DNA from 3 places in the Microcystis panniformis FACHB-1757 genome. Region 2 is predicted to be linked to each of the others. Evidence: predicted binding sites of a transcription regulator. Region 2 holds the regulator's gene; each other region holds the start of a gene.
What was found. Region 2 encodes HrcA, which represses chaperone genes, less so after heat shock. Its sites were predicted from a motif close to TTAGCACTCNNANNNTNNGAGTGCTAA; they were not measured.
Positions count from the first base shown of each region.

Region 1 (10,940 bases), 620 kb from region 2:
GGTCGTGCGACTAAAAGCATCAATAAATTAGCTAAAACTATCCAAAACCTGCAAGAAAAAATCACCGATTTATCCGCTAGTGAAATCCTAGATCAAATCATGGAAAATTCGGGATATATTGATGAATTAAAACAGCAGGGAACCGAGGAAGCTGATACCCGGATCGAAAATATCCAAGAACTTTATACCGCCGTGGTACAATTTCAAGAGGAAAATGAGGAAACTAATCTACGGGAATTTCTCGCTAGTGCTAGTTTAGCCTCGGACTTAGATAATCTTCAGGAAGGTCAGGAAAAAGTATCGTTAATGACTCTACATTCAGCCAAAGGTTTAGAGTTTCCTATCGTCTTTTTAGTCGGTTTAGAACAGGGCATTTTTCCCCATAATCGTAGTTTAAACGATCCCATTGCTCTTGAGGAAGAACGGCGTTTGTGTTATGTGGGAGTGACTCGGGCCAAGGAACAATTATTTTTAACCTACGCAAAAGAAAGATATGTCTGGGGAAATAAAGAGACTAAGGTAGCTTCCCAATTTTTGCAGGAATTGCCCCCAGAATTGCTCACAAGCAACCTGAAACCCAAAAAGACCCCAAAAGTGGTTCCCATTCAAACAACCGCCTCTAATCAAAGAAAATGGCAGGTAGGCGATCGAGTGTTACACTCTACTTTTGGAGAAGGAGAAGTGACCCATATCCTCGGTACGGGCAAAAAAATGAATCTAGCGGTCAAATTTTCGGGTTTAGGTCAGAAAATCATCGATCCTCGCACCGCACCCATGCAACTTATCCAGGAATAGGTAATCATCTGTAGGGTGGGTTAGGCGAAAATAAGTTATAATCTCACTAAAAATTGAGTATTCGCCGTAACCCACCGGCTTTTTACTCCCTATCTCCCCACTGATAACTGATTACTGTTCACTGATAACTGACACCCCCTGATTCCTCAACTCCGATCGCTACCTGCTGTTAGAATAGAGAATTGCGGTCAGACTGACGATAAAATTGAGAAGCTAAATCCTTGATTCTTAATAGTTGTTGAGAAACTTTCCGCCTACTATCGCAATTATCCGATAATATGGGCAACAGCGAGTTAGTCTATTCAGTCTGTTAAAATTGACCCCCGTTGGTCGTATTCGCGCACTGTCTAACCTTTATGATGAGGATCAGTTAATATGGAATCAATGCAACCCACCGAAACACAAAATCCGATTAGAACAGATTTACCCGGGTCTCTGAGCAAACCCAGCAGCAGCAGCACCGAACAGATTTGGTCTGAATATGTAGAACCAGTTTGGGATTCGGTAATGTCCTATCTGGCTAATGTCCCCGATTATATCGGTAGTTTCTTCTCTGGATACAAAAAACCTTTAATCGTTCTGGGGGCAATTTTAGCGAGTTTTGTCACCGTAAAAGTTACCCTAGCGGTCTTAGATGCGATCGATGATATTCCCCTCCTTGCTCCTATCCTACAATTAGTTGGGATCGTTTACACTGGTTGGTTTGTCTGGCGCTATCTGCTCAAAGATGAAAATCGTCGCGAGTTATTAGCCGAAATTGATGCACTAAAAGCGCAAGTTTTTGGCAGTCACAATAACACTTTATAGATAGAATCAAGCATAAAAAACAAAGGAGTTGAGTGTTTCCGCTCAACTCTTTTGTTTTTGCACAACAGCTTACACTAGAGTTCTTGCATAAGTAGGGTTTGCGGCAAAAAGTACGGGCGAAGCATTCGGATAGAAAATCTCCGGTTTCACCGATAGGTTATTGCCCGAATGCTTCGCCCCTACAGGACGCGGGCCGATGAAGACGCAAGGTTTAGAAGCAGGATTCTCTCAAAATCTTGCACCTGTGGGAGCGAGAAAAGCCACAAAACCGCTACCTTGCCTACATTTCAAATTTATTCAGCAAACCCTAATTAATTTTTGAGAGGGCAAAAATGAGAGAAATAAGCATAAAATTGCCTAAAATTCTTAAATAGAGCATTCAATTGATTAATGCTCATTCTTAATTCTCCTGACTCGGAGAATACTGATTCCTGACCCGACCAACAAACTTTTTCAGCAAACCCTAGCTTAACACCATAGTTCGGAAACCCGTACCGATCGAGCCGTTGTCAGGGGGACTTCTATTTCGGTAAATTAGCACTCGGAAGGTAAGAGTGCTAATCTGGAAAAGGCACTTACCCAAATACAAGACAAACGGAGGATATTCCATGGCTGCAGTCAGCATCAACGTAACAACTGTTAAACCCCTAGGCGATCGAGTTTTCGTTAAAGTTAGCCCCAGCGAAGAAAAAACCGCCGGTGGCATTTTCCTTCCCGATGCCGCTAAAGAAAAACCCCAAATCGGAGAAGTCGTGGCCGTCGGCGCTGGCAAACGCAACGATGACGGTAGCCGCACCCCTGTGGAAGTGGGTGTGGGGGACAAAGTTCTCTACTCCAAATATGCCGGAACCGATATCAAACTTGGTGGCGAAGAGTACGTTCTCCTCTCCGAAAAAGACATTCTCGCCTCCGTTTCCTAATCATCTACCCTTGAAAACCCCTATTTTGCACGAATAACGATACATTATGGCTAAATCTATTATCTACAACGAAGATGCTCGTCGGGCCCTAGAAAAAGGCATGGATCTGCTGGCCGAAGCGGTAGCCGTCACCCTCGGTCCCAAAGGTCGTAACGTCGTCCTCGAAAAGAAATTTGGCGCACCCCAAATCGTCAATGATGGCATCACCATCGCTAAAGAAATCGAACTGGAAGACCATATCGAGAACACCGGTGTGGCTTTAATTCGCCAAGCCGCCTCAAAAACCAACGATGTGGCAGGTGATGGTACAACTACCGCCACCGTTCTCGCCCACGCTATCGTTAAAGAAGGTTTACGCAACGTCGCCGCCGGTGCTAACCCGATTTCTCTGAAAAAAGGTATCGATAAAGCTGCCGATTTCCTCGTCAGTCAAATCGCCAAACACGCGAAACCCGTAGAAGATTCCAAAGCGATCGCACAAGTGGGCGCTATCTCTGCCGGTAACGATGATGAAGTCGGTCAAATGATCGCCTCGGCCATGGATAAAGTCGGTAAAGAAGGCGTAATTTCCCTAGAAGAAGGGAAATCCATGACCACCGAACTAGAAATCACCGAAGGGATGCGTTTTGACAAAGGTTATATCTCTCCCTACTTTGTCACCGACACCGAGCGCATGGAATGCGTTTTTGAGGATCCCGCTATTCTGATTACCGACAAAAAAATCGGTTTAGTACAGGATTTGGTTCCCATTCTCGAACAGGTGGCCCGTCAAGGTAAACCCCTAGTAATTATCGCCGAAGACATCGAAAAAGAAGCTTTGGCAACCCTAGTAGTTAACCGTCTGCGCGGTGTTCTTAACGTCACTGCGGTGAAGGCCCCTGGATTTGGCGATCGCAGAAAAGCGATGTTAGAAGATATCGCCGTCTTAACCGGTGGTCAAGTAATCAGCGAAGATGCGGGTTTAAAACTGGAAACCACTAAAATTGACAGCTTAGGTACGGCCCGTCGTATCACCATGAACAAAGATACCACCACCATCGTGGCCGAAGGCAACGACGTGGCAGTGAAAACCCGTTGTGAGCAAATTCGCCGTCAAATCGAGGAAACTGATTCTTCCTACGATAAAGAAAAACTGCAAGAACGTCTGGCTAAATTAGCCGGGGGTGTGGCAGTGATTAAAGTCGGTGCCGCTACGGAAACGGAAATGAAAGACCGCAAATTGCGCTTAGAAGACGCAATTAACGCCACTAAAGCAGCCGTAGAAGAAGGTATCGTCCCCGGAGGTGGTACTACTTTAGCTCACCTGGCTCCCCAATTGGAAACTTGGGCCAAAGAAACCCTACACCATGAAGAATTAACCGGTGCTTTAATCGTTTCTCGCGCCATTGCTGCTCCCTTAAAACGGATCGCTGAAAATGCCGGCCAAAACGGTGCAGTTATTGCCGAACGGGTGAAAGAAAAGCCCTTTAATGTCGGTTATAATGCCGCTACTGGTGAGTTCTCCGATATGTTTGAGGCGGGTATCGTTGACCCCGCGAAAGTGACTCGTTCTGCCCTACAAAATGCCGCTTCTATCGCCGGTATGGTTTTAACTACCGAGTGTATTGTGGTGGATAAACCCGAAAAAGAAAAAGCCGCTGCTCCAGGCGGCGGTGGAGATTTCGACTATTAGTAATTAGTCTATTTTTTCTCGACTCGATCACTTAAATGCGATCGAGTTTTTTTGATGAAAAAACATCTTTTTGCATGAGTGCATGAGTAGAAAACGGGTTTCTCGGAGAAACCCGTTTTTCGTTGCCTCAACCCGACCTACGAATTTACTATACAAACCGGGAAGCTTTTAAGCTGTAGCGACTGTCTTGATTGTCAAGGGCTAATTCAAAAAAACTCAAGCAGTTGCCGTAAAACTCAAAATCTCAAGCCGGAAAAAAGCGCAGCAAAAACTAAGTCGCTCAGGTTAAACCAAAGCAAGCGCAACCCTTGATCAGAGATAACAAAAAGTGTGAATCTCTAGGAACAAGGTGGTAAATTGTCAGCAAGCTGCCAAGGCTGATTTTGGCGAACCATTGCATTAAGAATAACTAAGATTTTCCGCACACAAGCAGTCAGAGCCAGTTTTTTTGATTTACCGCGTCCGACTAGGCGTTCGTAAAAGGTTTTAATCACCGGATTATGACGCATAGCCACCACCGCCCCCATGTAAAGAGTCGCCCGAATCTGAGCGCGACCCCCCTGAATCATCCGCTTACCTTTATGTTGACCACTATCATGATTAATCGGTGCGACACCGACTAAGCGAGAGATTTGTTTGGCGGTTAATTGACCGAGTTCTGGTAAGTCGGAGACGAGAGTAGTAGAAATTACTTGACCAATCCCCGGCACGGTTTTGAGTAAATTAACTTTCTCGAGCCATTGTTGGTTAGCTTGGGTCAATTCCTCAATTTCTTGATTGAGTTTTTAGAAGGCAGTTATCGAGATACTCAAGATGGGCTTCGATATCGGCCAAAGCTTTACCGCGAGCGCGTTCCCGTCGGTTTTTTTCGGCAGTCCGCATCTCGACAAGTTGCCGGCGACGACTAATTAAGTCGCCCAATTGACGAGATTCTTCCGACTCAACCGCTAATATTTGCGGTTGCATTTCTTCGCCAAAATGAGCTAAGATTTGAGCGTCAATGGCATCGGTTTTGGCTAATTTACCAGTGGCTTTAGCAAAGTCTCTTCCTTGACGGGGATTGATTAAGGCTACAGGTAAATCCGCTGCTTGTAATTGAATCACCAGTTCAGTTTCTCAACCTCCTGTCGCTTCCAGAACGATGAGGTTGAGCGTGTAAGATTTTAGGGTCTCGACCAGTTTAGATATGTCCTCCTCTGTATTAGCAACTTTCATCGCTTTACCGAGGGGGCGAAGATAAACATCTAGGGTCGCTTTACTAATGTCAATGCCTACCCATTGAGAGATATTTTCCATGATTGGACTTACCTAAATTTGCCGAATTGATGGTTATTTTTGAGAGCATCCCCTTGATTTTACTCATCCTTGCCCAATCCGGTCTGTTAGCTTAACAATTGATTGTTTTTGCGACGACCCCGGCGACTGTTCGAGTTTTGTCAGGGAGATTATGGTGGTGACCCTTGCTACGAAGCCGTCTTTTCTGACCAAGGTTGGGACGGGTTGCCTACTTCTCAAGATACAAGGTTGGGTTGAAGCATGAAACCCTACACCCCACACCCTACACCCCACACCCTGGAAAAACTTTTTCAGTAAACCCTAACTAAATGACTGAGCAAGATACTGACTGGATAGGTTTGATGATGGGCAATTCTCGGCTACATTGGGGGTATTTTTGCGGTCAAACCCTGTTAGCTTGTCTCGATACTCCCCACCTGAGAGAACCCCTAAGTGATGAATTTTTGCAACAAATTTTCCCTAAACTCTTGACAAATAAATGCAACTGTGAATTGATGGTCGCCTCGGTGGTTCCTAGCCAAAGGGAATTATGGGCAAATTATGGCAATTTACGGATAATTACTTTAAAAGATATTCCTTTACTGGATTTATATCCAACATTCGGCATCGATCGAGCTTTAGCTGTATTGGGTGCGGGAAAAAAATACGGATTTCCCTGTTTAGTAATCGATGCGGGAACAGCTTTAACTTTTACGGGAGTGGATAGGGATAAAAAGCTAGTGGGGGGAGCAATTTTACCCGGGTTAAAGGTGCAATTAGCCAGTTTAAGGGAACGGACGGCAGCCTTACCAGAGGTGTCCTTACCGGAAAGATTACCGCAGATGTGGGCAAAAGAAACAGCAGAAGGGATAAGAAGTGGGATAATTTATACAATTTTGGCGGGAATAGAAAAATTCAGTCTGGAATGGTTAAATTTATATCCAGAGAGCAGGATAATTTTAACAGGGGGAGATGGGGACTTAATTAGGGATTACTGGCAAGAAAACGCCATTACATCACTCCTAGTGGATAAGACGATAATTTTTGAGGGAATTGCCGCAGTTAAGGGAAACTCCTCCTGTTTAATTGACAAAGGCGAACCTATCTAGTAAAGTCGGAGAAAGTTTTCTCAATTTGGGAAATTTCTGAACAACTGGGCAAAAAATTCAGTATATAGTTATGGCGATCATTCTAGTAACCGGTTCTGCTGGTTTAATCGGTTCTGAATCAGTCAGATTTTTTTGTGATCGGGGTTATACCGTCGTCGGTATCGATAATAATATGCGTCAGGTATTTTTTGGTGAAGACGCTTCAACGGAGTGGAATCGAGCCAAATTATCCCAAGATTACGGGGATAAATACATTCACCATGCTGTAGATATTCGTGATCATGAAGCTATTTCAGCTATATTTAAAACCTATAGTCATGATCTATCCTTAATTATCCATACGGCGGCGCAACCTTCCCACGATTGGGCAGCTAAGGATCCCTATATGGATTTTAGTGTCAATGCTAACGGAACTTTAGTTTTATTAGAAAATACTCGTCAACACTGTCCCCAAGCAGTATTTATTTTTTGTTCCACCAATAAAGTTTATGGGGATAGACCGAATGAATTGCCTTTAGTAGAAAAAGAATTACGTTGGGAAATCTCGGAAAATCATCCTTATTTTGCTCAAGGTATTGACGAGTTGATGAGTATTGATGCTTGTAAACATTCTTTGTTTGGTGCCTCGAAAGTGGCAGCGGATGTATTAGTACAGGAATACGGGCGTTATTTTGAGATGAAAACTGCCTCTTTTCGCGGTGGTTGTTTAACCGGGCCTAGTCATTCGGGAACCCAATTACACGGGTTTTTATCCTACTTAATGAAATGTACGATGATTGGCAAAGAATACAGTATTTATGGGTATAAGGGTAAGCAGGTACGGGATAACATTCATAGTTACGATCTTGTCAATGCTTTCTATCATTTTTATCAGGCCCCGCGAGTGGCAGAAGTTTATAATATCGGTGGTAGTCGCTTTAGTAATTGTTCCATGTTAGAAGCTATTGAAGAATGTGAAGCGATTGCGGATAAAAAGTTAAACTGGCAGTATGTGGAGACTAATCGTATTGGTGATCATATCTGGTGGATTTCTGATGTGAGTAAGTTTAAAAATCATTATCCTTATTGGCAGTTAACCTACACAGTAACAGATATTCTCAAAGAAATTTTTAGTCAAAACGTTAGCCGTTGGACTTAGAGTAAATCAAGAATTATTTTGATCAGTTTTTATCTGCTATTTTTCCCTCGTTACACAAGTGATTTTTAGCCAAATATACTGCTAGTAATTGAGGGAGTATGTTAATTAGTTAGTCAGAGTAATTAATAGCAATATTGACCTAGAAAAACTAAACCAGAGCATATTTAAGAGACTATTATGTTAACTAAAATCTACAACAATAAAATTTTCCGATTTCTCATTGCTGGGGGAGTGGCATTTTTAATCAACCTGTTCCTAATTTATTGGTTCATTGATGACTTGGGATTTAATACCCCATTTCTTAAAAATGTTGCTAATGTTATTTCGATAGAAATATCTTTAATTGCTAGTTTCTTTATCTATAGAATCTGGGTGTGGACTGGGGGAGATTGGACAATTAGAGATGTGATTTTGATACAACTTCCTCTCTATCATCTCTCGGCAGGTTTAGCAGTTTTACTGCGAGTTTTCTTGATATTTCCCTTCTTAAACTGGTTAGGAATTAGTCCCGGAGTTAACACAATGATCGGGGTTTTAGTGGGAGCTAGTATTAATTATGTTGCCAGTGATAGCCTAATTTTTAAACCCAAGAATAAGACTAATGAGACAGAAATGTACTATCCCGAAGGATTAGCCCCAGCTTTCGAGATGGACGGTTACTCTCACCCACGTCAATCAAGGGATAACTATGCGGTAAAAACCCTATCAATAATTATCCCTGCTTACAACGAAGAAGATTGCATCGAAAGCACCACTCAGTTAATATCTGAACGTTTAGAACGGGATAAAATTAATTATGAAATCCTGGTGGTTAATGACAATAGCAAAGATAACACCGAAGCAGTTCTGAAAAAAATCAACCAAGAAAATCCCCGCATTCTCTACATCAATAACTATTATCCCAACGGTTTTGGTTTTGCGGTACGCTGTGGATTAGAAAATTTTAGCGGTGATGCAGTTGCAGTAGTAATGGCAGATAATTCCGACTCTCCCGATAACATGGTGGACTATTATTATAAACTGCAAGAAGGCTACGATTGCGTTTTTGGTTCTCGTTTTATCAAAGGAGGAAAAGTTATTGATTATCCCATACACAAGTTAATCGTTAATCGTTTGGCTAATCTCTTCATTCAAGTTTTATTTGGGCTAAAATTTAATGATACCACTAACGCCTTTAAAATCTATCGTAAGGAGGTTATCGAAGGAATATCACCTCTACTGTCTCACCATTTTAACTTAACAGTAGAGATGCCCTTAAAAGCAATCGTGCGAGGATATTCCTACACGACAATTCCCATCACTTGGCGCAATCGTACCACGGGGATTTCCAAGTTAAAACTCAAGGAAATGGGCAGTCGTTATTTATTTATAGTTCTCTCCATCTGGTTAGAAAAACACCTTTCTAGAGGCGACTATAAGCGCAAACCTGTCCAAAAAATCAGATAAAAGTAACCAATAAATTCAGAGGTTAAAACCATGTTAGACGAGCAAGTAACCCGACAAATGGAATACTTAAAGAGACTTTACGAAAGTCGCTTTAATCCTCAAGAAAGAAAAGCAAAATTAGCTCTTTGGAAAGTTTTAGTTGATAATTTTTTACAAAATCATGTTACTGTCAATGATACAGTTTTAGATATTGGTGGAGGTTACTGCGAATTTATTAACCAAATTCGGTCTAAAAATAAATACTTAATCGATCTTAATCCTGATGCAAAAGTTTTTGCTAATCCTGATGTAACGGTCTTGAATCTCAATATTCTCAGTATTAATGAGCAGCAAAAACTTGATATCAGATTTGATAAAATTTTCATCTCCAACTTTTTCGAGCATTTAAATAGTGCGGAAGAATTAATCGAAGTTTTGGGATTTTGTTATGACATTTTAACTCCGGGCGGATCACTTCTAGTGATTCAACCTAATTTTAAGTATTCTTATAAAGAATACTATGATTTTATCGATCATAAACTACCTATAACTCACCTTTCTTTAAAGGAGTTATTGGAAACAATTGGTTTTAGAATCGATACTTTAATTCCTCGTTTTCTACCATTTTCTACGAAAGGAAGACCCGCTTCACCCACCTTACTCAAAATTTATTTAAAATTTCCTATTTTCTGGAATTTCTTGGGTGGGCAGCTATTTGTCAAAGCCACCAAACCTAGATAATTACTGACAATACAGTGATTCAAAGTAACCTATAAATACTAATCAAGATTGTACAATTATGACTAGGCAAGTGTTAATTACTGGCGGTGCGGGTTTTGTGGGTAGTTCTTTAGGTTTAGGATTAGCCCAACGTTATCCCGATTGGAAAATTATCGCCTTAGATAACTTAAAACGTCGCGGTTCTGAATTAAATATTCCCCGTATCAAACAGGCGGGAATTGAGTTTGTTCATGGAGATGTCAGAAATGCGGAAGACTTAGAAGCATCCGCTTTGCCAGTGGATTTAATCCTAGAATGTTCGGCAGAACCTTCTGTTTTAGCTGGTTATACTTCCCCAGGCTACGTTTTGCAAACTAACTTAATTGGAACAATTAACTGTTTAGAATTAGCTAGACAAACCCAAGCCGATTTTATTTTTCTCTCCACTAGCAGAGTTTATCCTATCGCCTATCTTAATCAATTAAACTATACAGAAAAAGATACTCGTTTTCAGTTATCTGAACAGCAAGATTTACCTGGGGTTTCTGCTTTTGGTATCGCGGAACAATTTCCCTTAGATTTGCCCCGTTCTCTCTACGGTTCCACTAAGTTAGCATCGGAATTGATTATTAATGAATATGGGGATGCCTACGGATTAAGAACTTTAATTAATCGCTGTGGAGTTTTAACTGGTCCTTGGCAGATGGGAAAAGTTGATCAGGGAGTTTTTGCCCTTTGGGTGGCTAATCATTACTTTCAGAAGTCCTTAAAATATATCGGTTATGGGGGTACAGGGAAACAGGTTAGAGATTTTCTTCATGTAGCTGATTTACTCGATTTAATCGATATTCAGATTGCTAATTTAGAACAATTCAAAGGGCAGACTTTTAATGTGGGTGGTGGGCAAGATTTTTCCTTGTCCCTTTATGAAACCACAAAACTATGTCAAGAAATCACGGGCAATAGTATAATGATTGAGGCAGTTCCCGAAAATCGCACTGGAGATATGCCAATTTTTATCACTGATTCCCGCAAAATCAGTTCCATAACTGGATGGCAACCCCAGCGAGACGGTAGAA
Region 1 is NZ_CP011339.1:5,243,113-5,254,052, reverse strand. It holds gene pcrA (DNA helicase PcrA) at 1-795, shown strand, start outside; gene VL20_RS24700 (CAAD domain-containing protein) at 1,171-1,602, shown strand; gene groES (co-chaperone GroES) at 2,211-2,522, shown strand; gene groL (chaperonin GroEL) at 2,569-4,194, shown strand; partial or broken gene VL20_RS33315 (IS110 family transposase) at 4,533-5,490, opposite strand; gene VL20_RS24680 (pantothenate kinase) at 5,799-6,578, shown strand; gene VL20_RS24675 (NAD-dependent epimerase/dehydratase family protein) at 6,649-7,716, shown strand; gene VL20_RS24670 (glycosyltransferase) at 7,894-9,162, shown strand; gene VL20_RS24665 (class I SAM-dependent methyltransferase) at 9,193-9,882, shown strand; gene VL20_RS24660 (NAD-dependent epimerase/dehydratase family protein) at 9,941-10,940, shown strand, end outside.
Region 1: the regulator HrcA is predicted to act here: its motif matches at 2,137-2,163, upstream of groES (co-chaperone GroES).

Region 2 (10,940 bases):
AAGAAGGACGACTACGATTAACGGGGAAACAGGACATTAACCAAAGTACCCTGATGAATTTCGTTCCCACCCGGCCGATCGAAGATATTGCCACAGAATATATTGAAGCCTTCTGGACATTGTACGATCCGGAGGTATTTCTCGATCGCACCTATCGCTGTTTCCTGAAATTAGGCGCACCTAAAGCTAAACCTGCCTTTAAACTGCCTCGCCGGGCCGATCTCTATGCCCTAGGGGTAATTATCTGGCGACAGGGCTTTAAACGTTCCACTCGCTGGAAATTCTGGCAGAATTTATTCGGTATTTTGCGCCATAATCCCGCCAATGCCGAACACTATATCACTGTCTGCGCCCACAACGAGCATTTCCTGGAATACCGTCAGATTGTCCGGGATGAAATTACGGCACAATTAGCCGAATTCCAACGCCAAGAGGCATTAATAGCGGAAAAAACCGCCATAGCGGCCTAATTATTCCGAGGATGGGTAAATAAGCCCATCCTTAATATTTTCTGTCCTGATGGTGGACGATCAATAAATCAATAATATTCCTATTTTCTGGTTAAAAATTCCCTCAATCTCTACCAAAGCAATTCAGTATAAATTCTTAATTTTCTAGATATAATTACATTTTTTCCCTAAAATGTTAGCTTGAATACTGAATAAATCGTAAAATCTTGATAAAGCCAGTATTTTTAGCCCCTTAACCCTATAAATCAAGGGAAAGTCAATGATTACTCGTCAAGAACTTAAGAAACTACAATCCCTAACTCAAATACCCGCCCTTTCCATTCTCTTACCCACCCATCGCACCTCACCGGATAACAAACAAGACCCTATTCTCGTTAAAAATTTGGTCGATGAAGCAAAGCGCCGATTATCGGAAGAATTCTCTAAACGTGAAATCGAACCTTTGTTCGATCGCCTCGATAATCTAGTGGCTGAAATAGATTATCCTTATACTCTAGATGGATTAGCTCTCTACATTGGCCCGGATATTGCCAAGCTTTATAACCTGCCTTTTTCTGTCCAGGCAAGAGTTATCATCGATAAAACCTTTGCTACACGGGATTTAGTTTATGGATTACATCGAGAACAACCCTATTGGCTGTTACTACTAAGTCAGGGTTCTACTCGTTTAATCTCAGCTACAGGAGAAACTCTCGAAGAAATTCGCGATCAGAATTTTCCCTTAGAAATGACCGGACCGGGGGCCACCGCACCACTGCCCTTTGATGCCGATACCAGTTATCTAGACGATAGAATCCGACGATTTTTCCAACAGGTAGATAATGCTCTGGGTGAATACATTGATGATTCTTCCCCTTTGATTGTGGGTGGAGTGGTTCGTCAAATTTCCTTCTTTCAAGAAGTTTCACAGTACACATCAGCAATTGTTGGCACTTTAACTGGCAATTTTGACAAAACCTCACTGTCAGAATTAATTCCACAGGTATTGCCGATTATGCAGTCAGTGCGTCAGACTCAAAAAACTGAAGCTCTGCAAGCTTTGGATGCGGCAGTCAGCGCTCAAAAAGTTATCTCTACCCTGGGAGAAGTGTGGCGTTTAGCGCAGGAAGGTCGAGGAAAATTGTTATTAGTGGAGAAAAATTACCATGTACCCGCAGTTTTAAGCGAAAACGGTGAATTAGTGCTGGTGGAAAACGTCGGTGGTACGGAGGTAATCGATGATGCAGTGGATGAAATTATCGAAGCGGTATTGGCCAAGGGAGGACGTGTAGCTTTAGTCGAGGAGGACTCCTTGAACGATTACCAAAAAATCGCCTTGATTTTACGTTATTAGACCTAACACTCCGTTTCACAAGCGCCAATACTAACCCATTGACTAGAACCATCAGACCAGTATTCTTTTTTCCAGATGGGGGCATTATGCTTGAGAGTATCAATAGCATAACGACAGGCTGCGAAAGCTTCCCCTCGATGGGGACAACCCACCGCTACTAAGACGCTAATTTCCCCGATTTGTAGCTTACCGGTGCGATGGTGAATGACAACTCGATTGGTATCAGGCCAGGTTTGCCGAATTTGCCCGGCAATTTGCCGGAAAACCTCGATCGCCATGGGTTCGTAGGCCTGATAATCAAGACAAATAACCGGTTTACCGTCGGTTTGCTCCCGTACAGTGCCACTCATTAGTACAACAGCACCATTAGCCCCATCGTCGGCTAATTGATATACTTCCGGCAAAGATAAGGGAGCAAAACTGACGCGAAAACTATCTGGTGTCATGGATGAGGTGATGGGGAAGTGGGGTGTGGGGGGGGTGGGGAGATGGGAATTATGAATTATGAATTATGAATTATGAATTGGGGAGTGGGGAGTGGGGAAGTGGGAATTATGAATTGGGAAGTGGGGAAGTGGGGTGTAGGGAGTGGGGTGTGGGGTGTGGGGTGTGGGGAAGGAAACCTCTTTCATCTCTGGTGGTGAAAATTTTTTCAAAAAGACAATTGCTGTCAAACCAGCGAGCCGAGTATTTTGGATGTATTTGTAATTCCTTGATCTGTTTGTCTTTGAGTCTTTCAGTCAATGGGAATTTTAAGGAACCCATTCTTAACTTTAATCCTGGCAATAATCAGGGGGAAATGTCCGTCCGATCCAAAGCAGTCAGGGAGTTAAAAGTTTTCACTGTGGCTTTAGTGTATAGTGAAATATTCTCAACGTCAAGCCGTCCTTTTAGGCCGGGGTTTCCAACCGATTATTTTCGATGAAAAAATTAATTCTAGCCACGAGTAACCCGGGTAAATTAGCAGAGATAGGGGAATACTTAACCGATATCGACCTAGAATTGCAGTTAAAACCCGATGATTTAGAGATAGAGGAAACCGGGGCGACTTTTGCCGAAAATGCCTATTTAAAAGCTGCTCAAATTGCCCTAACATTGGGAGAATGGTCGATCGCTGATGATTCGGGATTGGAAGTAACCGGGTTAGGAAATGCCCCGGGGATTTACTCGGCCCGCTATGGTAAAAATGATCGAGAAAGAATCGATCGCCTCGTCAGAGAATTAGGAGATAATCAAGATCGTTCGGCCCGTTTTGTCTGTGTAATTGCGATCGCACGTCCCGATGGTGAGATTGCCTTGAGCGCCACAGGAATCTGTACGGGAGAAATTCTCACCAGTCCTAGGGGTAAAGGTGGTTTTGGTTACGATCCGATTTTTTATGTTCCCGAATACGCTTTAACCTTTGCGGAAATGTCTCCCGAATTAAAAAGAAAAATTAGCCACCGAGGACGAGCTTTTCAGCAATTGCTGCCCCATCTCAAGACTCTCGCGGGTACAAATTCATCAAGGCTCTGACTTGTTCAGCATGATAAGAGCTTCTTGTCAAGGGACTCGCAACAATTTGTAAAAATCCCAGGGACTCACCGTATTCGCGCCAAGCTTGGAACTGTTCAGGGGTAATAAATTCCTGCACACCGAGATGTTTTGGCGATGGTTGCAGATACTGCCCGATGGTGAGAATATCACAATCGACGGCCCTTAAATCGCCCATCACTTGCCGCACTTCCTCGTCGGTTTCCCCCAATCCCACCATAATGCCCGATTTTGTGTAGGTAGCGGGAACAATGGCGCGAGCGCGCTGCAATAATTCTAGAGAACGCTGGTAATCACCCTGGGGACGCACGCGACGATAGAGACGGGGGACAGTTTCGGTATTGTGGTTTAAAACTTCAGGTTTAGCGGCAAGAATTAAAGCTAAAGCCTGCCAATTGCCACAAAGATCGGGAATCAGCACTTCGATGGTGGTTTTTGGGGAAATGCGGCGAATTTCCTCGATACAACGGACAAATTGACTAGCACCCCCATCAGCCAAATCATCGCGATTGACAGAAGTGATCACTACATGATTAAGATCGAGACGTTGCACGGCTGCCGCTAGTCGCAGGGGTTCCGTGGAGTCTAAAGGTTGGGGTTTTTTCTCAAAATCTATATCACAGTAAGGACAGGCGCGAGTGCAAGCAGGACCCATAATTAAAAAGGTAGCCGTCCCTGCGTGGAAACATTCGCCGATATTGGGACAGGAAGCCTCCTCACAAACGGTATTTAAGCCTAAATCGCGTAAAACCTCCTTAACACTGCCGACTCGCTGCCATTGCGGTGCTTTTACCCGTAACCACTCTGGTTTGACCGTCACGCCTGAACTACTCCGATAATTTTTGCCTATATCTGTAATATCCTAGCAAGTCTCGACCCACTCAAGGCCGAATATGCTATGATGATTTAGCTGAAAATTTTCGGGATGTAGCGCAGCTTGGTAGCGCACTTCGTTCGGGACGAAGGGGCCGCAGGTTCGAATCCTGTCATCCCGATTAAAGACAATCAAGGGTAGATCCCCCCGCCTATCGGCACCCCCCTTATCAAGGGTAGATCCCCCCGCCTATCGGCACCCCCCTTATCAAGGGTAGATCCCCCCGCCTATCGGCACCCCCCCTTATCAAGGGTAGATCCCCCCGCCTATCGGCACCCCCCTTAATAAGGGTAGATCCCCCCGCCTATCGGCACCCCCCTTAATAAGGGTAGATCCCCCCGCCTATCGGCACCCCCCTTAATAAGGGTAGATCCCCCCGCCTATCGGCACCCCCCTTAATAAGGGTAGATCCCCCCGCCTATCGGCACCCCCCTTAATAAGGGTAGATCCCCCCGCCTATCGGCACCCCCCTTAATAAGGGTAGATCCCCCCGCCTATCGGCACCCCCCTTAATAAGGGGGGCAGGGGATCAGAGTCCAAAATCTATCTTCTCTTTGATTATAACTACTTATTTACCTCCTCTAAGCCCATGTCTAGATTATTAATCAGCCAGTATCAGGCGGAAGTTGAGAAGATTGTCCAATATGGCGGCAGTCGCAAGGAAACTTCGATTAGAGTCGCTTTTCAGAATTTATTAAATGACTATTGCAAGGCGCGGGATTTTTTGTTAATTCCGGAGTTGGATTATCGCACTAAGTCGGGAAAAGTTGTCTATCCTGACGGGACGGTAAAGGATGCTTTACGGTTAGATTGGGGATATTGGGAAAGTAAGGATCAATACGATAATTTAGATGAAGAAATTGAGAAGAAGTTGGCGAAAGGCTACCCCAATGACAATATTTTATTTGAAGATTCCCAGACGGCGGTTTTAATTCAAGGAGGAGAGGAAAGACTGCGCGTCTCCATGCGCGATGATGAGGCTTTGGATGGGATTATTAATGCTTTTATCAATTATGTACGTCCGGAGGTTGAGGATTTTCGAGAGGCAATTGATAGTTTTAAGGAAGATTTACCAACAATTTTAGAAGCGTTGCGGGGTTTAATTGCGCGACAGTCGGAGACGAATCGGAATTTTGTGACAGCGCGGGACAAATTTTTAGAGATTTGTCGCAAGTCAATCAATCCAGAAATTAGTCTGGAAGATGTGCGAGAGATGATTATTCAGCATATTCTGACAGAGGATATTTTTATCAATATTTTTAATGAGTCCCAGTTTCACCGGGAAAATAATATCGCTAGGGAATTACAGGGAGTGATTGAAACTTTCTTTACTGGTAATACTAAGCGCAATACTTTAGGGACTATTGAACGTTATTATGCAGTAATTCGGCGGACGGCGGCGAATATTTATAACCACCACGAGAAGCAGAAGTTTCTCAAGGCGATTTATGAGAATTTTTATAAAGCATACAATCCGAAAGCGGCGGACCGGTTGGGAATTGTCTATACACCCAATGAAATTGTCCGTTTTATGATTGAAAGTGTCGATTATTTAGTCCACAAGCATTTTGGTAAGTTGTTGGCGGATCCAGGAGTAGAAATTTTAGATCCGGCGACGGGGACAGGAACTTTTATAACGGAGTTGATTGAGTATTTACCGAAGGATAAGTTACGGTACAAGTATAAGCATGAGATGCACTGTAACGAGGTGGCAATTCTGCCTTATTATATTGCGAATTTGAATATTGAGTTCACCTACAAGCAGAAGATGGGTGAGTATGAGGAGTTTGAGCATATCTGTTTTGTGGATACCCTGGACCATGCTGCTTTTCATCTCAAGCAGATGGATTTATTTGCCATGTCGGTGGAGAATACCCAACGCATTCAAAATCAAAATGACCGCAATATTTCTGTAATTATTGGTAATCCTCCTTATAATGCCAAGCAGGATAATTTTAATCAAGGTAATGCAAATCGAAGTTATGAAGAGATTGACAAGCGCATTAAATATAGTTATGTCAAAGAAGGTAAGGCACAGAATCAAATTGTCGTCTATGATATGTACACTCGTTTTATTCGTTGGGCTTCGGATCGATTAAATAAAAATGGTATAATAGCGTTTATTACTAACTCTTCTTTTATCGATGCGTTGGCTTATGATGGATTTAGAAAAGTAGTAGAGAATGAGTTTAGTGAAATTTATATCATTGATTTAGGTGGTAATGTCAGGAAAAATCCTAAACTTTCAGGGACAACTCATAATGTTTTCGGTATTCAGACGGGGGTGGCGATTAGTTTAATGGTGAAGCGAGAAAGTAATAATCTTCCTTGTCGAATTTTATATACTCGCCGTCCTGAATTGGATACAGCAGCGCAAAAATTAGAGTTTTTGTCATCGACAAAACTTAATCAGCTTGATTTTGAGCATATCATCCCAGATAAAAAACATAATTGGCTCAATCAATCAGATAATGACTTTTATCAACTGCTACCCTTGATTGATAAGGATGTCAAAAGTGGCAAGTCTGAGAAAGCTGTGTTTAAGTTGTTTTCATTGGGTGTAGTAACCAATCGAGATGAGTGGGTATATGATTCTCTCAAAGAGAGTTTAATAAATAAGATTAGTTTTTTCATTGAAAAATACAATTACTCTGTTGAAAATCAATTACAAGACTTTTCAATAAAGTGGAGTTCTTCTTTAGAGAATTTCTGGAAATCTCGAATAAAGTCTGATTTCGATGATAATTTAATTCAATTATCTCTATATAGACCTTATTTTAAGCAATTTCAATACACAGAAAAATTATTTAATCATCGATTGACAGAAAACCATTACGAGATGTTTTCATTAGATCTAAAGTCTTTTAATAAGATAATAGCTTTTTCTGGCATTAGTTCAAGCAAGCCTTTTCATTGTCTTTCCTGTGATTTATTAATTGGTTTAGATACACTTGAAAAAACTCAATGTCTCCCCCTCTACTACTACGAGAAAGAAGGAAACCGCATCGATAATATCACCGATTGGGGATTGCAACAATTCCAAAAACATTACAACGATAAAACCATCACCAAACTCGATATCTTCCACTACACTTATGCAGTCCTTCACTACCCGGAATATCGCAGTAAATACGAATTAAATCTCAAGCGAGAATTTCCCCGACTTCCCTTTTATGATAACTTCTCTCAATGGGTAGAATGGGGAAGCAAACTAATGGAATTACACATCAACTATGAAACCGTCGCACCCTACCCACTAACTCGCATTGATACTAATAATAACCTCAAACCAAAAACTAAACTAAAAGCCGACCGAGAAAAAAATTCTATCAACCTCGATGATATCACTTTCCTACAAGATATTCCCAAAATTGCTTGGGAATATAAACTCGGTAATCGTTCGGCCTTAGAATGGATATTAGATCAATATAAGGAAAAGAAACCCAAAGATCAAACCATCGCCGAAAGATTTAATAATTATCGCTTCGTCGATTATAAAGAAACAGTAATTGACTTATTACAACGAGTCTGCACTGTCAGCGTCGAAACCATGAAAATAATAGAAGCGATGAGACATTAAAAAGATTGCTTCCGGGAAATCTTATTCTACATTCTACACCCTGCCTCCAAGAAAAACTTTTTGCCGCAAACCCTAAGTAGGGAGGCACAATTATTTGTAGGATGGGTTAGCGGTAGCGTAACATGAGCGGGCGTTGGGTTTCATGCTTCAACCCAACCTACGTTCATCTTATATTTAATTCCACCCACCCACTTACTTTCTATTCTTGTCTAAGTTGTTGTAGTTTTTCTGTCTCTTGTGCGGGTGGGTGTAGAGTTTTTTTTGCGGGTTATTCTCAAGCGTTCGGCTATTCTTGCCACTGTCGCCACACTTAACACTATACCAGTTCTTTCTAGGAATAGTTTCGATAGTTCAGCTAGAGTTGCGTCATTATTTTCCTCAATTAACTCACCGAGGACGAGCATTTGTTCTGGAGTGAGTTTTAAATGACGTCCACATCGATAAGTCTTTGGTCGAACATCTCCCGTTTCTCGATATTGTTTCAACAGCTTTTGTACGAAACTCAGGGTTACGCAGAATCTTTTCGCTAATTGTCTTTGAGAGATGGGTTCGTTATAGTAACAGTCGAGGATTTTCTGACGGAACTCTACTGGATAGGATTTCATTTTTACTGCGGTTTAGCTATCGATGACATTATACTTCATATTTGTGAGAAAGAAAGAAAATTGAGACGAGGCAACTCTACCCCCCCAACCCCTAGGGTTGATTCAAGGTAGGGTTGATTCATGAATCAACCCTACCACCCACATCGGGGGGTAAGGGGAGATTCAGCTAATCTAAGGATAGGCGGTTAAGATGCGTCTTAGCTTAGTGGGTTTTCTGGCGCGACGCAAGCGATCGCTAAAGATGTTATTATCTAGGACAGTCAACTGAAAATTCCTGCAACCTTCCTAGCCACCGATGAGAGCGATCGCTAAAGATGATATTCTTTATATTCACCATGAGGATGTACCGGTTTACAAAAAAGGCGGCTCAGTGGTGAGAAATAGTTATTTTTGGGCGCTAAAATCGATCGCCTGTGGAGCGCGTCGGGGACAGGATTGGGAGTTCGATGCGGAGGTGTGGGTGGCGCTGGTGCGGATGTTGCTCTGTTTTGCCAATTCTGGCTATTTGGGGGATGGTGAGACAATTTTAGAGTTTACTGTCGATTGTCCCATTCCCGAACCTTTGCGGGGGATATCTACTTACTTATAGCCTCGCTGAGATAGTTAGCGGTGGATTCCACCAGGGGAATAGTATTTTCGTATAACATTCGCGTCGGTCCGATAATGCCAACACTACCGACGGGAGTATCTCCCTGTTTATAAAAAGCGGAGATAAGAGTACAAGGGCGCATGGATTCCAGAGGATTTTCGGAACCAATAGTGATTTTGACTTTTTTAGCTGATTTTTCCGGTTCTGGTCTTTGTAAAATCAGGGGTAAAAGGCGATCCTGTTCTGCTTCCAATAGATGCAGTAACATTTGTACTTGTTGCCATTGGGCGAATTCGGGCTGTCGAATGACTTCAGCGACACCATGGACGATAATTTCTGGGGTGGCAGTGGATTGGAGACTAGCGCCGATTTCCTGGCTTAATTGTTGGAGAAAATGGGTATAACGGGTAAATTCTCGCTCGATTTGCTGCCAATCGAGGTTAATTAAATCTGCCAAGCAATAACCCTTTAATTTTTCCCCCAGAAAATTAGAGAGGATTTGTAATTCTTCTGCTAATCCATCCTTCTTGTCCGTTGCCATAGACTCAGGAATTTCTATCATAACCGAGCGTGTTTGTAAACTATCTGTAACAATAATTAACATGATCTGCCGGTCCGAGACGGGGACTAATTGCAGATGACGCAGGGTATTGGTGAGGGTGTGGGGGAGGGTAACGATAGCGATATAACCGCTTAAACCGGCTAAAAGTTGGGTGGCCCGTTGCAGCAGACTTTCGAGACTCCAAGCGGGAGATTTAGCGTTTTGATGCAGATAATAGCCGATTTTTTCGCCGATACGGTCATCGGGAGTCATCAACTCATCGACGTAGAGACGATAACCCCAATCGGAGGGAATGCGTCCGGAGGAAGTGTGGGGTTGATAGAGTAAACCTTCTTTTTCCAGTTTACCGAGAGCATTGCGAATCGTGGCGGAACTAACAGTAAACTTGTACTCATCAAGTAGAGTTTTCGAGCCAACCGGTTCGGCCGTGGCGATATAATGTTGGATTGTCGCCTTTAAGATATGTTGATAGCGATCACTGAGATGGGTTCTAGCGGACATAGGGGAATAATCTTAACAAAAGATTTATAACATTTTTTTAGACAGTATAACGCTTAATCAGTTATCAGTTATCAGTAATCCATGGTGAGAAAGGGGATAGTTTGCCTCTCTCTTTTCCCGATGGTGGCCATGAAAATTAGTAACGGGGAATATTAGGATCGACGAGGAGGGAATAAGCATCGATGCCACCGTTAATATTCTTAACATTAGTAAAACCCTGACTTTGTAGCCATTGGCACATTTGCAGGGATCTCATGCCATGGTGACAGATAACGAGGGTTTCCGCTTGGGGGTTGAATTGGCTGGCAATAGTGGGCGACCATTCTTGGTATTGACTCAAGGGTAAAATGGTAAAATTGGCTACAGATGCGATCGCAACTTCCTCTGGTTCGCGCACATCAATAAGTTGTAAATTAGGATCATGATCGGCTAAACGGAGAGCGAGTTCATGGACGCTAATTTCGGGAATGCTCATAGATTTGGTTTTAAGAATCGGTTATCTTTCCTTTAGAGTAGCAAATCGAGGGACCCTGAGCGGTTAGGGACTTGCGTAGGAATAATATCCCAGCCAAGTGGGGGGATTTGGTCAGTGCCAGAGCGGGGGGGTGATATAATGGGGAAACGGCAGGTATTGAAGAGATTGATGCTTTTTAGTACGCCGATTAATCGACAAGCTGAATTTCGATGAATATTGAACAAGCCGTTATCGAAAACTTGCGAAAACTTCCTTTAGAAAAACAACAAGAAGTCTTAAACTTCAGCCAATTTCTAACTCAGATAACTTCGCCAAAAATTGCAGAGATGACCTCCCACGAAAAAGCAGAAGATTGGCTAAAATTTCTGGAAAGTCAACCCAAGGATACCCCCGGATTACCCGATGAAGCCTTAGGGCG
Region 2 is NZ_CP011339.1:171,356-182,295, reverse strand. It holds gene VL20_RS00935 (B12-binding domain-containing radical SAM protein) at 1-470, shown strand, start outside; gene VL20_RS00930 (AOC03_06830 family ribosome hibernation factor) at 730-1,803, shown strand; gene VL20_RS00925 (molybdenum cofactor biosynthesis protein MoaE) at 1,806-2,249, opposite strand; gene VL20_RS32070 (hypothetical protein) at 2,322-2,447, shown strand; gene rdgB (RdgB/HAM1 family non-canonical purine NTP pyrophosphatase) at 2,725-3,318, shown strand; gene lipA (lipoyl synthase) at 3,281-4,156, opposite strand; tRNA gene VL20_RS00905 (tRNA-Pro) at 4,258-4,331, shown strand; gene VL20_RS00900 (type ISP restriction/modification enzyme) at 4,800-7,790, shown strand; gene VL20_RS00895 (helix-turn-helix domain-containing protein) at 8,000-8,395, opposite strand; gene VL20_RS00890 (hypothetical protein) at 8,691-8,984, shown strand; gene hrcA (heat-inducible transcriptional repressor HrcA) at 8,971-10,047, opposite strand; gene VL20_RS00880 (rhodanese-like domain-containing protein) at 10,184-10,522, opposite strand; gene VL20_RS00875 (hypothetical protein) at 10,732-10,940, shown strand, end outside.

Region 3 (10,940 bases), 320 kb from region 2:
TAGTAAAACTTGGTGGGGACAACGCTTTATAGAAGCATTAGAGGAATTTACCGACTCAGCGCGCTTGAGTCGAGGACGTTCCTACGCTAAAAATGATAAAGTCAAGAATTACGAAATTGACGGTAATTTAATTACTGCTCAGGTGCGAGGTTCCATTAATCCCTACTTTGGAGTTTACAAAGAACCTTTGTATAAGGTGAGTATCGAGATTAAACCAATTACTAAAGCAGAGTGGTCACAAGCTTTATATAATCTTGGTTCAAGAGCGAGTATGATCTCTAAACTGCTGCTCAAAGAAGTTCCCGATAATATTGATGAAGCATTTAGCGATCTGAATCTGCACTTATTACCCCACAGTCAAAAGGATTTTATCACCAATTGTTCCTGTCCCGATTGGGAAAATCCCTGTAAACATATTGCTGGAGTTTATTACCTCGTTGCTTCCCAATTAGATCAGGATCCTTTCCTCTTATTTGAATTACGCGGTATCTCTCGTCAAAAATTACTGCAAGAGTTAGCAAAAACTCCCCTCGGTAAGCTGCTTTCCTCCTCTATCCAAGAGGAAAAAATTCCTCTTAACCCTGTCACTTCCTATCACACTAAACCCGAAACTATACCAGCATCAGAAATAATTGATCTCAAAGAATTTTGGCACTCCCATCACCGTTTACCAGAAAATCCTCAGTTAGTTAAATCCGCAACTATTCCCGCAATTGTCATTAAAAAAGCTGGTGATTATCCTGCATTTTGGGATAAGGATACTTCCTTTATCGAGGTAATGGAAGAAATGTATCAACGGGTACGCAATAAAAATGCAGGGATACTTTAAAAAAATATAAGTTTTCCTTTTGGGGAGTCAGGAGTCAGTCCCGATGCAAAATTAGGTTACACTTTATCTTGATGAGAAACGCTGTAGCTAAATTGCTGACTTTTTGACTTAGGTATCTATCCATAGGAGGGTAGATTAGAATAAACAGGTTAACAACTGACAGTAATTGAAAATCTACCCCTAACCTGCTAGTATTGTTATGAGACTGGACATAAGAGACATACAATGGAATCCTTAATTATTGAAAATTTTCTGATTATTAAGTATGCGGAAATAGAGATAAAAGAAATTAATGTTATCATCGGTGAACAGTCCACTGGTAAAAGTATTATTGCTAAATTAGTTTTTTTATTTGAAACATTTTTGTTTTATCAAGTTAAATTATTAGTCACTAATCTTCAAGATCAGCAAGAACTCAAAAGGCACATACAGAAGCGATTTGAGGAATTATTTCCTAAATACGCATGGAAAGAGCAAGTATTCAAAATAGTTTATCGTTTGGATGACATGAACTTTTTGATTGAAAGATATAAGGACAAATCTGGCTATTTTAAACTACAATTTACCTATTCAGATAATTTTAAAAAGTTTTACAATACAACAATTAGACAAGTGAGTAAAATTGCCAAAAGCAATAACAAAGTCACTCAAGATATTTATTCATATATGAATGATTGTGTGGTCAAAAATATTGCTGATTTTTTTCAAGGCAATGAAAAAATTTTTTATACAAAGATTTTATTTGTCCCAGCTAGTCGCACTCTGTTTGTTAAATACTTTACCAATAATATTTTTACCTTTTTAGCTAATAATTTTGATCTTGATCCTCTGATTATCAACTTTGGCTCTAATTATGAAAATGCTCAACGCCTATACAGAATAATTAATGAATCAGAAAGTTTATTCCAAGATAAAAAAGATGATAAAAAACTTTATGATCAAATTAAATTAATTAGCGAAAAGATTCTATCAGGCAGCTATGCGCGCGAGAAAGATCAAGATTGGCTTTATCATGCCGATGGGAGAAAGATCAACCTAATTGATGCTTCAAGCGGACAACAAGAAGCCTTACCAATGTTATTAATTCTCTTAGTTTTCCCCTTTTTTGCCACTCACGAATCTAATCAATTCTTTATTGAGGAACCCGAAACCCATCTTTTTCCCTCCGCTCAAAGAGATATGGTAGAACTATTTACCTTACTTTATGCTAATAAAAATTGTCGTTTCTTTCTCACTACCCATAGTCCCTACATTCTCACAGCTTTGAATAATAAAATCATGGCGGCTAACGTTGAGCCTGTCAAAGCGGAAAAATCTTTAGGTTATAAAAATACTATTCAATTTCAAGATGTGTCAGCCTACACAATTAGCAACGGACAAACTCAAAGTATCTTAGATACAGAGGTGAACTTGATTGGTATCAATAACCTCGATGCTGTCTCCGATGAACTTAGTCAAGAGTTTGAAGAAATCTTAGAAAGAAAGGCTCAACAATAATGGATATTAGTCACTGTTCTGAATGCAATACTAATAAAATAGTCAAAGTTAAAGAAAATGGTAAAGAATTCATCGTCAACAATAATAGTCAGAAATTAGTTACTAAGATAAAAATAGATAATTGTTTAATCATCGAGGGAAAAAGATGCGACTGGCTGTTAGAAATTGATTATCCCTGTAGCTTGGCTCTTTATATTGAACTCAAGGGTAAAAATATTGAACAAGCTTATGATCAATTATTGTCAACTCTAAATCATTCTTACTTACAAGAAAGACATAAAAAATCTAAAAAAGAATGCTATATTGTGGCTTCTAGAGTACCAAAAGCTGGAACCAATGTTCAGGTTTATCAGGCGAGATTAAAGCAATCTCATCCCGAAGTTAGTTTAAAAGTCAGGTCGATGAAAGCTGAAATCACTATTTAGGTTTTTCCCTCAGAAAAAAGCTGAACTAATTATTCCTGTCCCGATTGACAAAATCCCTGTAAACATATTGCTGAAGTTTATTACTTCGTTGCCTCCCAATTAAATATGGAAGAAATGTATCAACGGGTACGCAATAAAAACGCTGGTATGTTATAATTAGGTAGGTGTTTAAAATCGTCTAATACCCCCTTGGTTAAAAAAAAATTAAGGGTAGATTAAAGTGGGATTAAAGGGGGATCAGAAGTTTGAAAAAGCATTCTATTTTTTAAGACAAGCAGAATCTATGAACCAAGAATCTCTCAGCTTTGTCCATGGGAATGTCAAGTTAGCCGATCGCTTTTTAGTCTGTGGATTGGGTAGTCTCGGACAACACTGCGTCAAGTCTTTAAAAGAGTTTGGGGTTAGCGTTGTCGGTATCGAACTAATACAGCCTCCCAGTTGGGAAATTAACGATTTTCCCGATTTATTAGAGGAAATAATTATCGGTGATTGTCGTCAAAAAAACATTTTAGCAAGAGCGGGAATCGATCGCTGTCGGGCTGCTTTAATTGTCACCAGTGATGAGCGAATTAATGCCACCACTGCCCTAATTATTCGGCAATTAAATCCCCATACCCGCTTAGTGGTGCGTTCTTCTAAAGATAATCTCAATCAGCTACTTAAGGAACGTTTAGGCAATTTTATCGCCTATGAACCTACCCAACTACCCGCCAATGCCTTTGCTTTAGCCACATTAGGCACAGAAACCCTCGGTTTTTTGCATCTCGACGGTCAGAAATTGCGGATTATCCAGAGACAAATTAGTCCCGAAGATGGTTTACTCGATCGCTTTTTAGGTGATTTAAATACCCCCACCCGTCGTCTGTTAGCACACACAGCCCCCGATGAACCTTTAAGGGCCGGATTTTATCAATGGTCCCCCACCACCACTATCCGGGCCGGTGATACCATTACCACCATCGAAACTACCTATCAAAATATCGATGCTACCCGCCAGAAACCGTCAAATTCTCGCCAGAAGTTGCGGCATTTTTGGCAAAAATTAGGCAAAGAAACCCAACAATTCTGGCAATTGAGTTTTCAGCAGCAAATTCACCGGGTGGCTTTCCTGTCAGTATTTATCATTATCCTCCTAGTAATTATCGGGACTTTTCTTTTCCATCTCTACGCCCCGAGAGCTTCCTTTATTTCCGCTCTTTCAGGAACGGCGATTCTTTTATTAGGTGGTTACGGTGATGTTTTCGGTGCCTCTAACCCCGAAGATTTAAATGCAGTCCCCTGGTGGATGCAGCTATTTAGTCTCTTTTTAACCTTAGCTGGAACCGCTTTTATCGGGGTTCTCTACGCTATTTTGACAGAAACTTTATTATCATCAAGATTTCAATTTATCCCTAACCGTCCCCCAGTTCCCCAACAGAATCATATCGTTATTGTGGGCTTAGGTCGAGTCGGCAAAGAAGTGGCTAATTTATTACTAGAAATGCAACAGGCGATCGTCGGGGTCAGCTTAAATAGGGATTTTGATGCGACTATCCTGCCAAAAATGCCCCTGATGACGGGAAATATCGAAGAATCTTTAAAAAATGTCAATTTAGATAGGGCCAAAAGTATAGCGATTGTTACCGATGACGAAATCCTCAATTTAGAAGTGGCCCTAACCACCCGCAAACTCAACCCCCAAAGCTACTTAGTCATCCGCACCACCGACGACAACCTTAGTCAACAATTAAGTCAAATTCTGCCCCAATCTCACATTTTAGGAACCAACACCGTAGCGGCAGAAGCCTTTACGGGGGCCGCTTTCGGAGAAAATATCATCTATCTGTTCCGTTGGGCGCAAAAAACGATTCTGGTGACGGAATACGAGATCGAAGCTGGAGATACTCTCAATGGTAGCTCGCTCGGGGATATTGCCTACGGTTATCGAGTCGTGCCGATCCTACACCAACGAGAACGGCAAGCCCCGAAATTAATGCCCGAAGATTATCTCAACTTACGCATCGGCGATCGCATTGTGGTGCTGGCCACCATCAACGGACTGCGACGGGTGGAACAGGGTCGTCGCACTCCCAAAACTTGGCGCGTGCGGGTGGAAAAAGCCTTTAATCGCAATATTGCCGCGGAAGCGCCCACCGTAATCAGTCGTTTTTCTAATTGTCCCCTGAAAACCGCCAGCGATCTCATGGAAAATTTGCCAGCAACCCTGGGCGCCCCCCTCTACGAACAGCAGGCGATTCGATTAGTTTCCGAGTTAAAAAAAATTCAAGTTCAAGCGCTGGCTATTCCCATTAACCCGAAATCGAGTTAATCGGAGTTAAGTAAGTAGTTATAATTAAATTGAAGATAGATTTTGCCTCTGCCCCCCCTTATTAAGGGGGGTGCCGATAGGCGGGGGATCCCCCCTGCCCTACTTAATAAGGGGGGTGTCTGACAACTTTTAACACCTACCTACTTATCCTTTTTTATCAAACTAGAAGGCTCTCTTGGTCTTTTTTTATGCAGTTAAAGTGACCGTAGCCTTGGCAGTTTGTCCAGAATCAGAAGTAGCAGTAATAGTAATTTTATCCCCATTATTTCCTTGTGCAGGTGCAGTGTAGGTAAATTTGGCATCAGTGGTATTTTTATCAATTTTACCGCTGTCTGGCGGTGAGATTGTGATGGTGTAGTTACCAACGGGATTAATGATAAATTCTTGGATTCCATTTAATGCTAAAGTTGCGCTAGAGGGAGCGATCAGAATCGTTGGAGGTAGTCCCTGTCCAGTGGAACTAGCCTCTACAGTTACTTTTTTCTCCACTTGATTAATTAAATCGGGAATAAGACGTTCGCTAAATCCAGCCACAAAAGCCATTGTTAAAAGTCCATATAAATAGATGCCATTCCGATTATCTTCAGTGCCACCCCGAATTTCTAAGGGAGAAATATTAGAGTTAAGAATTAGCAGAATAAAGAAAGCAAAACTTCCCCCTAAAATCGGCTTAGTTAGACCAATTATAAATGGCAAGAGGTCATCGTCATATTTTTGGTTTTTGGGATTATCAAAATCTTGCAAACGAGTTAGAAGACTAACTGCTCCCCCTAAAGTGCCTGTCATCAATATCAATATCAAGAGTCTAAAATTTCCGTCTTTGTCTTCAGTATTTTGGTTACTTTTACCCTCAGTATTGATTGGAGGTAAAGACATAAGCAAATCTTTCACTGGAAGGGAGTTCATAATACCCCAATTCAAAGGGAGAGCTAACACTAATCCAATTAAAACTTTTGTAGGTATTTTGAAAGAATGGAACAGATTATCTCTGAATTCGGCTAGACGAGTCCAAAAACCTGTCTGGGTTTTTCTTAATCCCGTTCTGGCGGCATAGCGTAATTTTTGTGCCAGAATAATATTAGGTTTACCTATTAAAGATTTAATCGCAATTTCTCCAGCATCTACCACCGACTTTACTTGCATGATATCACCAGGTTTGGAAATGTTCTTGAGTTCCACCTGTGCCATCCCTAGTATTTTAATTAATTTGGCTAATTCTCCCTGTACTTCCCGGTCTAATTCTTGAGGGAATCCCGCTACTTGTTCTTGGGTTTTTTCCAGCAAAATATCAATTCTTTTATTTAGTTTGATTCCCTCATCTCTAGCTTTAATTTCATTGATTAAATCGTCTAAAGTTTGAAATAAAACACTTTCTTCTTGTACTTGTAGTTGTGCAAAATTATCTTTAAATTCCTTGACTAACTTTTCAAAGGGTTCATCTACTTCAGGAATTGAACTATATTTGTCTAAGTTTTCCTTCAGTTCAGCAATCAAAGACTCATTTTTCTTTTGTAATTCCACAGTGGTGGAAAATTTAACCAAAGTATCTTTAATTTTTGTTTGCCAAGCGATTAGTTCTTGCTTAAGTCCTGGCAAGTTTGCATCGTTAGCATTAGCATCGAATAGAATCGTAATTGTGGCCACTAAACTATCAGTTTCTTGGCTTAAAGTATCAAGAGGAGTTTCTGAAATTTTGCCCGTAGATAAAAGGTTGATTGTCTCCACAAGCTGATCTGTATGAGCTAGTATTTGTTTTTCTAATTCTTCTCTGCTAGGTAAAGGGTCTGAAAAAGTTAATTCACCTAGTTTTTGAATAAGTTCATCTCTTAAATTATTAGTCTCTTGAGTGATTGTTTTGGCTTCTGTTTGGTAACTAGCAAGGGTAGCTGATTTATCCTGACTAAATTTATTTTGGGTTTCCAGAATAAATTGATTAATTTTTTGTTCGATAGCAGGATTTAGATTAATCATGATTGTCTTCTCCTAAAAAAAGGCGAAAATGGGCTAAAATTCGGTTAGCTTCCAGATGCTACAATAGTTATCATTGATTTTCTGCAATTATTCATAAATCTTGATAAATTTTTATTTTTTTAACTCAATTCAGTCTGCCGTAGGGACATAACATCGTTATCTCCTCAACATCGTTATCTCCTCAATGACCGCAGCCGCATCTTAGCACTCAGGCCCTAAGAGTGCTAAATTAACTATAAGGAGTCCTATCACAACAGCGATACCATGTCCAAAATCATTGCCTTCAAAGATGAATCCCGTCGCGCCCTAGAAAAAGGTGTCAACGCCTTGGCCGATGCGGTAAAAATCACCCTCGGTCCGAAAGGACGCAATGTCTTGTTAGAAAAGAAATACGGCGCCCCCCAGATCGTTAATGACGGCATCACCGTGGCCAAAGAAATCGAATTGTCCGATCCCCTCGAAAACACCGGGGCGAGATTAATTCAGGAAGTAGCGTCAAAAACCAAAGATTTAGCGGGCGATGGCACCACTACCGCCACCATCATCGCCCAGGCTTTAATTAAAGAAGGTCTGAAAAACGTTACCGCCGGGGCCAATCCCGTCGCCTTAAGACGCGGACTAGACAAAACCATCGCCTATCTAGTCGAAGAAATCGCCGCCGTCGCTAAACCGATCGCCGGAGATGCGATCGCTCAAGTGGCCACCGTTTCTTCCGGCAACGACGAAGAAGTGGGACAAATGATCGCCACCGCCATGGAAAAAGTCACCACCGATGGCGTAATCACCGTGGAAGAATCGAAATCCTTAACCACCGAATTAGAAGTAGTGGAAGGGATGCAGATCGATCGCGGTTATATCTCCCCCTATTTCATCACCGATCAGGAAAGACAGATCGTCGAGTACGACAACCCCCTGATCCTGATTACCGATAAAAAAATCAGTGCGATCGCTGAATTAGTCCCCGTCCTCGAAGCCGTTGCTCGTCAAGGTCGTCCCCTATTAATTATCGCCGAAGATGTGGACGGCGAAGCCTTAGCCACTCTAGTGGTCAACAAGGCCCGGGGTGTCTTAAATGTCGTCGCCATCAAGGCCCCCAGTTTCGGGGAACGTCGCAAGGCGGTTTTACAAGATATTGCCATCCTCACCGGTGGTCGTCTGATTTCCGAAGAAGTGGGCTTAAGTCTTGACACCGTTAGCCTCGATCTGCTAGGGCAAGCGGCAAAAATCACCCTAGAAAAAGACAATACAATTATTGTCGCCTCCGGGGACAGCCGCAATAAGGCCGATGTGCAGAAACGTCTCGCCCAACTGAAAAAACAGTTAGAAGAAACCGATTCCGAATTCGATAAGGAAAAATTACAGGAACGCATCGCTAAATTAGCCGGCGGTGTGGCCGTCATTAAGGTCGGGGCAGCCACAGAAACCGAACTCAAGGATCGCAAACTCCGCATCGAAGATGCCCTCAATGCCACCAAAGCCGCCGTGGAAGAAGGTATCGTCCCGGGCGGTGGTACAACCTTGATTCATCTGGCTTCTAAGGTGAAGGCTTTCAAAGCTTCTCTCACTAACGATGAGGAAAAAGTCGCCGCCGATATCGTCGCCAAAGCCCTAGAAGCACCCCTGCGTCAGTTAGCTAATAACGCCGGTGTGGAAGGGGATGTGATCGTGGAAGGTGTGCGCGAAACCGCTTTTAGCGTCGGTTACAATGTCCTCACCGGCAAGTACGAAGACTTAATCGCCGCCGGAATTATCGATCCGGCTAAAGTGGTACGGTCAGCCGTTCAAAACGCCGCTTCTATCGCCGGTATGGTCCTAACTACGGAAGCCCTCGTGGTCGAAAAACCCGTTAAAGAAGCCGCAGCCCCTGATATGGGCGGCATGGGCGGCATGGGTGGCATGGGTGGCATGGGTGGCATGGGTGGCATGGGCGGCATGGGTATGATGTAATTCCTGATGCCGTCTGGCCCTTGAAAATAATCTCATGCAATTGAGCCAATCTGTCCCTTTTCTGGTTATCGTCGGCATTAGGGACAGGTTTTTTTTCCTCGGGAAAAACTTTTTCAGCAGAACCTGCTTAATCTATCCTTTGCATTAGTCCAGACACTACACTAGAAAAGAAGGATTATTCCCAGAAATCATGACACTGCTGACGGTTCGATCGCTCAAAAAAGACTTCGGTATCAAGGAAATTCTCAAAGATGCGAGTTTTAGTCTCGATGATCGCGATAAAGTCGGCCTGATCGGTACGAATGGATCGGGAAAATCGACCCTATTGAAAATGATCGCCGGGTTAGAAGCGATCGATGGTGGCGAAATTCAAATCAATTCGGGGATGAAAATCGTCTATTTACCCCAGCAACCCGATCTAGACGACGATAAAACGGTTTTAGAGCAGGTTTTCGCCGATAGTGGCGAAAGCATGACTTTAATTAAGGAATACGAGGAATTGTCTGATCGCCTTGTCCATGAGCCAGAAAATCTGGATACTATTATGGAAAGTTTGTCAAGGGTTTCGCAACAAATTGATAAACTTGCCGCCTGGGATTTAGAAACTAATGCTAAAGTTATTTTAAGTAAACTGGGCATCGATAATTTTAATGCTCGCGTGGGAGATTTATCGGGGGGATATCGCAAAAGAATCGCCATCGCTACCGCACTTTTAGCCGATCCTGACTGTTTATTGATGGATGAACCCACCAACCATTTAGACGCGCTTTCCGTGGAGTGGTTACAGAGTTATTTGTCCCGTTTTCGGGGAGGATTATTATTAATTACTCACGATCGCTATTTTCTCGATCGAGTGACTAATCGCATCATTGAAATCGATCGGGGAGATTTATCTACTTATGCCGGTAATTATGCCTATTATCTAGAAAAAAAAGCTTTAGCGGAAGAATCGATCGCCAGTAGTCAACGCAAACACGCGGGAGTTTTACGACGGGAATTAGAATGGTTATCCCGGGGACCAAAAGCGCGCAGTACCAAACAAAAAGCGCGGATTGATCGCATTCAGGTAATGGGTAATAAGGAATTTAAACAGGTGGAGGGAAAAGTCGATATTGCCACCGCAGGAAGACGCATCGGCAAAAAAGTTATCGAAATAGAAAAGATATCGAAAGCTTACGGCGATCGCACTTTAATTAAAGATTTTACCTATATTTTTACCCCCGAAGATCGCATCGGTATTATTGGCAGTAACGGGGTAGGAAAATCTACTCTCATGGATATTATTACCGGGAAAATTCTCCCCGATTCAGGCACAGTTGACATCGGTTCCACTATTCATATTGGTTACTTCGATCAACAATCCGATGATCTCAATATCAACGAAAATCAAAGAGTGATCGAATATCTGAAAAGTGTGGCCGAATTAGTCAAAACCCTAGACGGTAGCGTGATTACCGCTTCCCAGATGTTAGAAAAATTTCTCTTTCCTCCCGATCAACAGTATGCACCAATTTATAAACTTTCTGGAGGAGAAAGACGACGCTTATTTTTACTACGAGTTTTGATGAGTGCGCCTAATGTTTTAATCCTAGATGAACCCACCAATGATCTCGATGTGCAGACTTTAGCAATTTTAGAAGAATATTTAGAGGACTTTAACGGTTGTGTGATCGTCGTTTCCCATGATCGCTATTTTCTCGATCGAGTAGTTGATACTATTTTTTCCTTTGAAACCGGGGGTAATATCCGTCAATATCCGGGTAATTATTCCCTTTATCTCGATCAGAAAAAAGAGGAGGAGGAACCAAAAGAAAAAAAAGTCACCCCAAAAACTGTTAAAGCTTCTCCGTCACCTGTCAATAAAAAAATCTCTTTTAAAGAGAAAAAAGAATACGAAGATATCGAAAAACAAATACCAATTTTAGAAGCAAAAAAAGCCGAAATTGAACAGGTACTTTATGGA
Region 3 is NZ_CP011339.1:490,197-501,136, forward strand. It holds gene VL20_RS02475 (SWIM zinc finger family protein) at 1-829, shown strand, start outside; gene VL20_RS02480 (AAA family ATPase) at 1,055-2,326, shown strand; gene VL20_RS02485 (hypothetical protein) at 2,326-2,751, shown strand; gene VL20_RS02490 (potassium channel family protein) at 3,035-5,059, shown strand; gene VL20_RS02495 (hypothetical protein) at 5,246-7,030, opposite strand; gene groL (chaperonin GroEL) at 7,295-8,977, shown strand; gene VL20_RS02505 (ABC-F family ATP-binding cassette domain-containing protein) at 9,168-10,940, shown strand, end outside.
Region 3: the regulator HrcA is predicted to act here: its motif matches at 7,232-7,258, upstream of groL (chaperonin GroEL).